DNA from 3 places in the Dehalobacter sp. genome. Region 1 is predicted to be linked to each of the others. Evidence: riboswitches for the same ligand, from Rfam matches in the RefSeq annotation. Region 1 holds a riboswitch; each other region holds the start of a gene.
The links. A riboswitch is a leader RNA that binds a small molecule or an ion and turns the genes downstream of it on or off. The one in region 1 is predicted to bind cyclic di-GMP.
Positions count from the first base shown of each region.

Region 1 (3,284 bases):
ATCGACTGCAACTCCAAAGATGATACCTGGAATTATATCAAAAGCCTTCAGGACAAAAGAATTAAATCCAAAACACGCTTGAAGGTTAACCGGGGGCCGATCTATGTCCTGAACTACAACCTCAGAAAGAGAAAGCCCAACCAGTATTTCTTCACGATTGACAGCGATGTCTATATCAAGACCAAAAACTGGCTGACCAGGTATATGGAAATATTTGAAGCTTTTCCGGAAGTGGGTCTCTTAGGAACCATGCGGGATAACCCTTATCCGAGATTTCTCCCTCCCGTCATTCCTCAGGTCAAGAATGATCTATCCTATCTTCAGCTGAGAAATGCCGGCATTGATGTAATCATGGATTTTATTCCGGGATGTCTTCAGGGGTTACGGCCTGAGCTCATTGACCGGATCGGTTATTGGAATGAGGAATGCGGGTATGGCGATGCTGAATTATCACCAAGGATTGTGCATTATACTCCTTTCAAAGTCGGCTTTGTCACGACCGTGGAAATTGATATGACCCAGTTCATCGGCTGTGACAAGTGTCAGGCCCAAAGCCTCTGCACGCTGAACAGAAGCATAAAAACCTGCTTTATGCTGGCCAAGCAAGCCAACAGTAACGAAAGCTTTGCCAAAAAGGCCAAATGGAAATACCTCGAAATATTTCAAGAGCTAGCCGATGGAAAAAGAACAGCCTATTGCACTTCACTTTTGGACCCTGCATCCCGGGAAGGGAATTTGTACCATGATGCCTGGGCACTCGAGAATTTTGAATATTATTTGAGAAGATCGAACTGATCTTTACAAAATATGAACGGAGATGCTATACTTCTTTTCTGGACACAATCCAGTTGATCAGGATTTTTCAGATTTGCAAATAAAATATAATATGATTTTTAATGTGTTGGGGCAAACTTCACGAAAGTGAAGGACGCTAAAGTTATGGGTCTAAATCAGGGAATTTGAAATGCATGCAATACAAAATGAATGGAATCCAAATGCATTTCCAGGATATTCTGACAGGATTGCCAGACTACAAGGATTTTGAACTTCTCAGGGAAGAGCAGTTCCTTTTATGGATCTGCTCTTTTTTATTTCAACTATTTTGGTATATTCTAACCGGTTAGGCCAATAAAAATTGACCACACTAATGATGGAGGTGCACGATTCATGACCTTGATTCTGACCCTTGTTATTTTTGTAGCTACGTATGCACTAATCGTAACGGAGAAAATCCCGCGGGCTGTCGCCGCGGCCCTCGGTGCCTGTCTCCTGATTCTTTTGGGTGTATTCCCGCAGGAAACTGCTGTGGAACACATCGACTGGAATACGCTGGGCTTACTTATCGGCATGATGATCATTGTCGATCTGACCAGACGTTCCGGTGTCTTCGGCTTTCTGGCTATTTGGGTCGCCAAGAAAGTCAAAGGCAATCCAATCAGACTGCTGATCTCTTTGGCTATACTGACTGCCGTTTTATCGGCTTTTCTGGATAACGTGACGACTGTTTTGCTGGTCGTTCCGGTTTCCATTGTGATTGCTGAAACCTTGAAATTAAACCCAATACCTTTTTTGATTACCCAGATTCTAGCCAGCAACATCGGGGGAACCGCGACCCTGATCGGTGATCCGCCGAATATCATGATTGCCGGACCGGCAGAGCTTACTTTTATGGATTTCATGGTGAACCTGGCACCTGTGACGATTGTGATCTTGGCTGTTACCCTATTGGGCTTTTATTTTCTTTATCGCCAAAAGCTAAAGACCGATAAGGAATCCATCGCCCTGCTGCTGTCGCAAAATGAATACGACTATATTAAAGACTGAGCCCAGCTCAAAAGAAGCCTGGCCGTGCTCGCTCTGACCATTGTCGGTTTTATGCTGCACGCCGTCATCCATGTTGAGACCGCTACGATTGCGCTGGCCGGAGGCATGCTGCTCATGGTGCTGAGCCATGAGGAACCGGAAGAGGTATTTCTGGCGATTGAATGGCCGACGATCTTCTTCTTTACCGGATTATTCGTTTTAGTTGGAGGATTGGTCGAAGTCGGCGTCCTGGATAAGATTGCTGAATGGAGCCTTGGGCTTACCGGCGGTGTACCGGTCGTCATGGCGATGCTGATTGTCTGGCTTTCCGCTATTTTTTCAGCTTTCGTCGATAATATTCCATTCGTGGCCACCATGATTCCGTTGATTCAAAAAATCAGGGTCCTCGGCGGGCTGACCCCAGAACAGCTCCAGCCGCTCTGGTGGTCTCTGGCTCTGGGCGCCTGCCTGGGCGGAAACGGCACAATTGTCGGTGCCTCGGCCAACGTCATTGTCTCAGGGATTGCCGAAAAAAACGGCTATACGATCAGCTACAAAAAATACTTCCTGATCGGATTTCCGTTCATGATTCTATCCATTGTGATCGCCTCGGCGTATATTTTGCTGCGGTACTATTAGATTCTTTCTCTCTCTTCAAAATGAGTATGAAGCAATCTATGGGCAGTGTCACTGAAAGGCTGGCCCAGATATTCCTGATAAAGTTTTTGGATTTCTGAATTCTCATGAGATTTTCTGATCTTTTTATTTTTATCTTCCTGATAGATGGCTTCCTGACGCTTGCGGACAATTTCAAAATTGCCGTGATGGTAGGGCTGCCCACCTCCGGCAACACAGCCTCCGGGACAAGCCATAATTTCAATGGCTTCGTATTGATTCTTACCGTCTCTGATTTCCTCAAGCAGGGTCCGGGCGTTTCCGAGCCCGCTGGCAATGCCTATCCGTAGCATCTTGTCGCCGATTTGAACTGTGGCCTTTCGCAAGCCTCCATCTCCCCGGAGCTGCTCGAACTCAACTTTCTGTAATTCATCACCGGTCAGCCACTCATAAGCTGTCCTGAGCGCAGCTTCGATAACCCCGCCGCTGGTCCCGAAGATCACTGAGGCTCCTGTGGTTTCACCCAATGGTTTGTCATATTCACTCGAAGGCAGATTGATAAAATCCAGACCGGCTTCCTTGATCATTAGGCCAAGTTCCCGGGTCGTGACGACAATATCGACGTTATTATGCTCATCCTTAGTTAGTTCCGGACGCTTGGCCTCGGCTTTCTTGGCAATACAGGGCATGACGGAGACCACCACGATATTGTCCGGATCAATGCCATTCTTCTCGGCATAATAGGTTTTGACGATTGTACCGAACATAATATGCGGTGACTTGCAGGTGGAAGGCACTTCCAACAATTCAGGGAACTGATGCTCAATAAATTTGACCCAGGCCGGACAGCAGCTCGTAAGTATCGG
Region 1 covers NZ_JAPDHR010000016.1:9,032-12,315, forward strand. The annotation lists gene OKX56_RS06280 (glycosyltransferase family 2 protein) at 1-795, shown strand, start outside; cyclic di-GMP riboswitch class I at 896-981, shown strand; partial or broken gene OKX56_RS06285 (ArsB/NhaD family transporter) at 1,168-2,442, shown strand; gene OKX56_RS06290 (NADH-dependent [FeFe] hydrogenase, group A6) at 2,439-3,284, opposite strand, start outside.

Region 2 (3,284 bases), on a different contig from region 1:
ATTGACAGTTGAGGCTCGCATGGCATGTGAGAAATTGGCAGATGCCGGAATTCCTCTTGGCAACCAATCTGTACTTTTAAAAGACATTAACGATTGCCCCTATATAATGCGTGATTTGGTTCAGAAACTGGTAAGCTCCAGAATTAGACCATATTACCTTTATCAGTGCGACCTTTCAGAAGGAATAGAGCATTTCAGAACTCCGGTTTCTGTAGGGATTGAAATCATAGAAATGCTGCGTGGACATACCTCGGGTCTAGCTATTCCACAGTTTGTTGTGGATGCGCCTGGAGGCGGGGGGAAGATCCCAGTCAATCCACAATACTTGATTTCATATTCCCCTGAAAAGGTCATTCTTAGAAATTATGAAGGTGTAATTTGCACGTATAGCGAGCCTCGGGATAAAACGCACCAGTGCCGAAAATGCGGCACGTGCAGTAAATTCAAGAATAAAGAATACCGGGGATTAGAAAAGTTATACAGAGATGAACAAGTGTGCTTGATTCCAAGTACAAACGTAAGACTCAACAAGAGGGAGGACTTCCATGAATATAGATCAAGACGAATGTAAAAATTTATATACAAACTTTTCGGGTGTGGACATGTACGTGGATTATCGCAATAAAAGGCTTAAAATATTGAGTCATTCTCTTTTGTCTGAGTTGATAATCAAAGAGATTATTGATTATTCCAAAAAAGAAAATCTGGGTAAGATTATTGCGAATTGTTATAAACAAGATCTTAGTCTCTTTGAGGAATGTGGGTTTGTAGCAGAGGGGGTTATCGACGGTTTTTTTCAGGGAGAGGATGCAACTTGTATGTCCCTTTTTCTTGATACGAAGCGCAAAAATTCACTCTATGAGGAGAAAGAAAACAGAATTATCGATTATTGCGTTAAGAATACCAATAAATTCGAGCTGACTAAGAATAAAAACTATACGATAAGGCAGGCCGTGCCGGACGATATTCCCCAGATAATTCAGCTTTTTCAAACGGCATTTGAAACCTATCCAACTCCTATTTTCAGCAGAGAGTATCTTCAAAAAGTCATGCAGGATCATATTTTGTATATGGTAGCGGAAGAAGAAGGAAAAATTATCAGTATTGCTTCGGCGGATCTTGACAAACAACACATGAACGCTGAAATAACTGATTGCGCCACTTATCCAAAGTATAGAGGCAGAAACATATTAAGCGAATTGATATTCCAACTGGAAACACACTTGAAACGCAATGGCTTTGCTACAGCATATAGCCTTTCAAGAGCTAACAATCTTGGAATCAACAGGTCTTTAAGCAAGCTGGGGTATATGTATCGGGGTAGACTAATCAACAACTGCCATATTTGCGGCGGTTTTGAAGATATGAATATTTGGGTAAAAACTTTAAAATAGTAAAATACTATTTTGTAAGTCAAGGGGAAGAAGATTTTTGAGAGATAGCCTGATTTGCTAAAGGATTATATTAAAAAACAAAATACTTAAGATAAATACCTGGACACTTCAGCATAAAGTGGATATATTCAGGGTATTCAAAAGAATAATTTTCTGTTATAATATAAAAGCTTAAGCAAAAATAACAATATATAGTTGTACAGGTTGATGCAAACTTCGTGAAAGTGAAGGACGCTAAAGCTATGGGTCTAAGGTTGCTTGTAAGTTGCTATGATTGCCAGGCTGCAAGTAATATGAACTTCTTGGGGGGGAGTAGTTCCGTTTTGGAGTACTCTCTTTTTTATATCTTTAATTTTCACTTGGGAGGATAGTACATATGAAACAAATGGGCATCGGACAAGCATTCAGAGCAAATTTTCTGGGTCATGCTCCGGACTGGTACAAAAGAACAATTCTTGCTTTTCTGGTGTTGAACCCTATTTTGATGGTTACCGCCGGTATGTACGTTACCGGGTGGGTGTTGATTGTCGAATTTATTTTTACCCTGGCAATGGCGTTAAAATGTTATCCGCTTCCTGCCGGTGGGCTTCTGGCGATCGAAGCCGTTGTGCTCGGACTTACTAACCCTCATATGGTCTATCACGAGGTTGAAATGAACCTGCCGGTTATTCTTCTTCTGATGTTCATGGTTGCCGGGATCTATTTTATGAAAGAAGGTCTTGTGTACCTGTTTTCCAAGCTCCTTACTAAAGTACACTCTAAAGTCGCGCTTTCATTCCTGTTCGCTGTACTGGGTGCGGTTCTTTCCGCGTTTTTGGACGCGCTGACCGTAACGGCAGTGATTATCGCCGTGGCCTATGGTTTCTATAGCATCTTCCACAAGTTTGCTTCCAGCGAAAAAGTATACGAAACGTATGACATTAATCACGACCATAGTGTTGATGAGAAACTTCATGAGGACCTGGACGAGTTTCGTGGTTTTCTGCGTAATCTTATGATGCATGGTGCTGTGGGCACTGCGCTGGGCGGAGCAATAACACTGGTTGGTGAACCGCAGAACCTGTTGATTGGCTCCATTATGCAATGGGACTTCGTAGATTTCTTTATACAATGTGCCCCTGTGTCTATCCCGGTATTGATCGTTGGTCTTCTGACCACCATTATCCTTGAAGTTACTAAGTTCTGGGGGTACGGCTACCAGCTTCCGGAATCTGTGAGAAATGTTATGGAAGATGATGTAAAAGTCAAAGATGCTGCCAGGAATATGCGCGGACGTGTGCGCCTGATTGTTATGGCTTTGTGCGGCGTTATGCTGATCTTCTCCCTGGCACTGCACTTGGCGGAAGTAGGTATTATTGGTCTTATGATTATTATCCTGCTTACTGCTTTCAACGGGGTTACTGAAGAAAAGCGCATCGGTCATGCGTTTGAAGAAGCATTGCCGTTTACTGCGCTGCTGGTCGTATTTTTTGCCGTCGTTGCGGTTATTCATGACCAGCATTTGTTTACGCCGATTATTCAATGGGTGCTGAACATGGAAGGGCAGAACCAGCTTGTGGCTTTCTTTGCGGCCAACGGTGTCCTTTCGGCAATCAGTGACAATGTTTTTGTGGCTACGGTATATATGACTGAAACACAGCAAGCGTTTGAAGCCGGAGCTATTGCGCTGGAGCAGTACAACAAGCTGGCAGTTGCCATCAACATGGGTACAAATATCCCTTCCGTTGCCACACCAAATGGTCAGGCGGCGTTTCTGTTTCTCTTGACTTCTGCACTTGCACCGCTGATTCGCCTGTCTTACGCTGAGATGGTAAAACTGGCTCTGCCATACGCCGTCGTTATGACTGCAACAGGTTTACTGGCAACAATGTACCTGTTATAACACTTAAG
Region 2 covers NZ_JAPDHR010000009.1:18,898-22,181, forward strand. The annotation lists gene kamA (lysine 2,3-aminomutase) at 1-571, shown strand, start outside; gene ablB (putative beta-lysine N-acetyltransferase) at 546-1,394, shown strand; cyclic di-GMP riboswitch class I at 1,593-1,684, shown strand; gene nhaB (sodium/proton antiporter NhaB) at 1,771-3,276, shown strand.
Region 2: linked by a shared signal. The riboswitch ahead of nhaB (sodium/proton antiporter NhaB) and the one ahead of OKX56_RS06285 (ArsB/NhaD family transporter) in region 1 are both predicted to bind cyclic di-GMP.

Region 3 (3,284 bases), on a different contig from region 1:
ACTTATTGTGCCTTATACAGCTTTTGCAGATACTGATGATGACGATGATAAACTCGTTCCTATTAATACACTTGAGTTCAACGAGATAGAAGATCTCATGCTAGCAAGAAACCCAGTAATTAAAGGAAATATGAAAAGCTTCAGTGATTCTTATGACGGCAAGAACAAGGGGATTACAGTGGCTAACGACTATTTGTCCGAATGGAATGCCAAGAACATTGCCTTTGGTACCGGTGATGGTACTAACCCTAAAGATGAGGCAGCGATCGCATATTTACTAAATGCTCAGAAAAATTTACTTTTAATGCAAAAAGCCTCCTATGAAAGTGGGGATAGTATTAATACGATAGTCAATATTCAAAAAGGGAATAATTCGCTGATTTGGGGTGTCGAAAACCTTTATATATCATATAATACTCTCATTACTCAGTTAGAAGATTCAAAGGCAAAACAATCATTGGCCGAACGACAGGTCAAGATTATTAAGATTCAAAAAGACCTCGGTATGGCCACGGAATTAGACGTGGCTAAGGCGGAAAACACGTTGTCCGAGCTTGAAATGAATATTCAAAGGATTAATGTTTCCCAAAAAGCAACGATTCAGCAGTTAAATGTGAGTTTGGCACAGGATAATAATACAGAATTAACAGTCAAAAAGGTACCTGAAGTTACAGCAGCTCAAATGCTTGCTATTGATCCTGATGCCGATTATCTTATAGCCAAGACCAAAAGTTATGATATTCAGATAGACTCTAGCTCAGATGATTCTCAAAGAAAGTTTAAGAATAGTTTTTACCAGGCTTATCAAACTGTGCTGGATAAGCAAAGAATACTTGACATAGAGCAGAGAAAACTTTTAGCTGTAGAGAGCGAATATAAGACTGCACAATTAAGTTATAAGTTAGGGAAGATTTCACTGGTACAATTCGAATCAACGAAGTGCACTTTTATTAGCCAGCAGACAGCTATTGAGACTGCAAAAAACACGCTTGCTGTAGCGTATAGAGCATATGAATGGGCTAAACTTGGGCTTATCGTAAATTCTGCTTTGTGACCAATGGGCGCTGCAGTTCTCTAACAATATTACGAGAAAGACCGATTACTTAGGTGAACGGAAAGACCTTTTTTACCACTGGCAGATTGGGCTTGCTCGACCAAAACATACGGTGATAAGGACCAAAGTCCCTTTTCTACCTCCCATTGGTCTGAAAAGACCCAAAACAATTGAACTTCAAAAGTATCTGTACTATAATGGCTTCAGCCAAAACGATAATGGCAAATCTGTCGAAAGACGGAGACGCAAAGCCACGGGTCTAACACCGAAAGGTTATGACAGCCGGGTTACCGAAAGGGGTAGATAGAATGATCCATAAGAAGATTCTGGTTTCAATTCTTTGTGTCCTGCTAATCATTGCGGTCGCTCCAACTTGTGTATTTGCTGAAACAACCACGGATGGAACCACAGTTATCGAGGATGTTTCAACGAGTGCTCCTGATACGGCCATAGAGCCCGCTACAGATTCAATAACGACTGACCCAACGACAGACACAACAACTGATTCAACGACGACTGATACAACAACAGATACACTAACAACCGATTCCACAACAATGGATTTGACCGGCCGGGCCTCAGCTGAAGATGAAGCCGGCGTAACACCGGACAGCTGGCTCTATTCAATCGAACAGATGATTGAAAGTGTCCAGGTTGCTGTAACTTTCTCTAATGAAGGAAAAGCGGAACTGCTCGTTGAGTTTGCCAATGAAAGGCTGGCCGAGGCGGAAATCATGTCCGAACAAAACCAGTTGGATTTGATGAAAAAGGCTCTGATAGCGTACTCGGATACAATAAAGAAGGCGAACTTCCAGGTGCAGCAGATGATCGAAGATACCCAAGCAGCTGAAGGTAGGAACACGACGGCTACAGATGCTACTGGGGATGATGGGACCGTCACTACTTTCACAGATGAAACAGCTGTAAATGATACTGCCGAAAAGGACACGGTCGCAGCTGACACAGAAGAGAATACGGTGATCAGCAATCTGCTTGCCAGCATTGAGCTTGTTCAAAGCGATGCAGATAAAGTCGTCTTAAAAATCAGCGGCAATCTGACAGAAGATCAGGCTGAGATCATGCAGAATATCATTAAAGCCGAAGTTCAAAACACCATTGCGATCAAAGCTTATGTGGCTGCCAAAAAAGCCTATGGGGATGCAGTGCAGCAATTTGCAGCGGCCAAAGCAGAGTTGGGTGAAGCCCGTGCTTCAGGTGACGAGGCTGCCGTTGCCGCTGCCCTGGAAAAAGTCGAACAGGCTGAACAGTACAAAAACGACATGCAGGAGCTCAGGAAAGATGTTCAGAAGATCAAAGTAGAGACGAACAAAGAAACGAAGGAAGTCTTGAAAGAGCAAACCCAAAACATAAAAGAATATAAGAAGGCCAATAAGGGCCAAGCCGTGAGCGACCAGGAAGATAGCCTGGAAGCAGGGGACGAACAGGATGCAACGGCTGTAGATAATCAGGATGTAACGGTTACTGGCGATCAGACTGCCATAGCCGATGACCAGCCTGCTTCGGATGAAACAACAGTGGATGGCACAAGTGATGAAAGTGGTGGAACAGTCAATGCTCAAAGTATTCAGAACACAGTCACGAATACCTCTTCAAATAACGGACATAACGGTAAAGGGCAAGGAAAAAGATAGGACTTTATATTTTCGATAACTGAGAATCATTCAAATAGCATAAAATGCAATGCCTCCCAAAAAGAAAACAGACAGCCACCAGGCAAATGATATGCTCCCTTCGTAGTCAATGTCATTAAGTTAAGGCCTAAAAAACACAACCATCCAGATTAAGATGGTTGTGTTTTTCTTATACATACAGGTGGGCATATAAAATTTATCAATTGTAAAAAAACACTTGACAAATAAATAAAAATCGAAGGCTTCGCCTTGAAAATGAGGACATTTTTAAGGAGGCCTTCTAAAATGAAAAAGAAAGCATATCCAGAGCAGGTACGAACTGCGCTGCACCAAGCAATACGCTCAATCACAGCAGATTTACCGGCTTGCGTGAAACGACCAGGGCAAGATTTTTCACGCGAACGGAAATTATCACTGCATACTATGCTGCTTATGCTTGTAGGCATGGGAGGCAATAGCCTTTCAAAAGAATTATATGATTGGCTGGGTTATTCGTCAGAGACTGCAACCGCTTCAGCATTTGTCCAACAGAGAGACAAAATTCGTCCAGAAGCACTGAAACTACTGTTTCACGAATT
Region 3 covers NZ_JAPDHR010000045.1:560-3,843, forward strand. The annotation lists gene OKX56_RS11895 (TolC family protein) at 1-1,054, shown strand, start outside; cyclic di-GMP riboswitch class I at 1,265-1,349, shown strand; gene OKX56_RS11900 (DUF5667 domain-containing protein) at 1,363-2,706, shown strand; gene OKX56_RS11905 (transposase) at 2,992-3,284, shown strand, end outside.
Region 3: linked by a shared signal. The riboswitch ahead of OKX56_RS11900 (DUF5667 domain-containing protein) and the one ahead of OKX56_RS06285 (ArsB/NhaD family transporter) in region 1 are both predicted to bind cyclic di-GMP.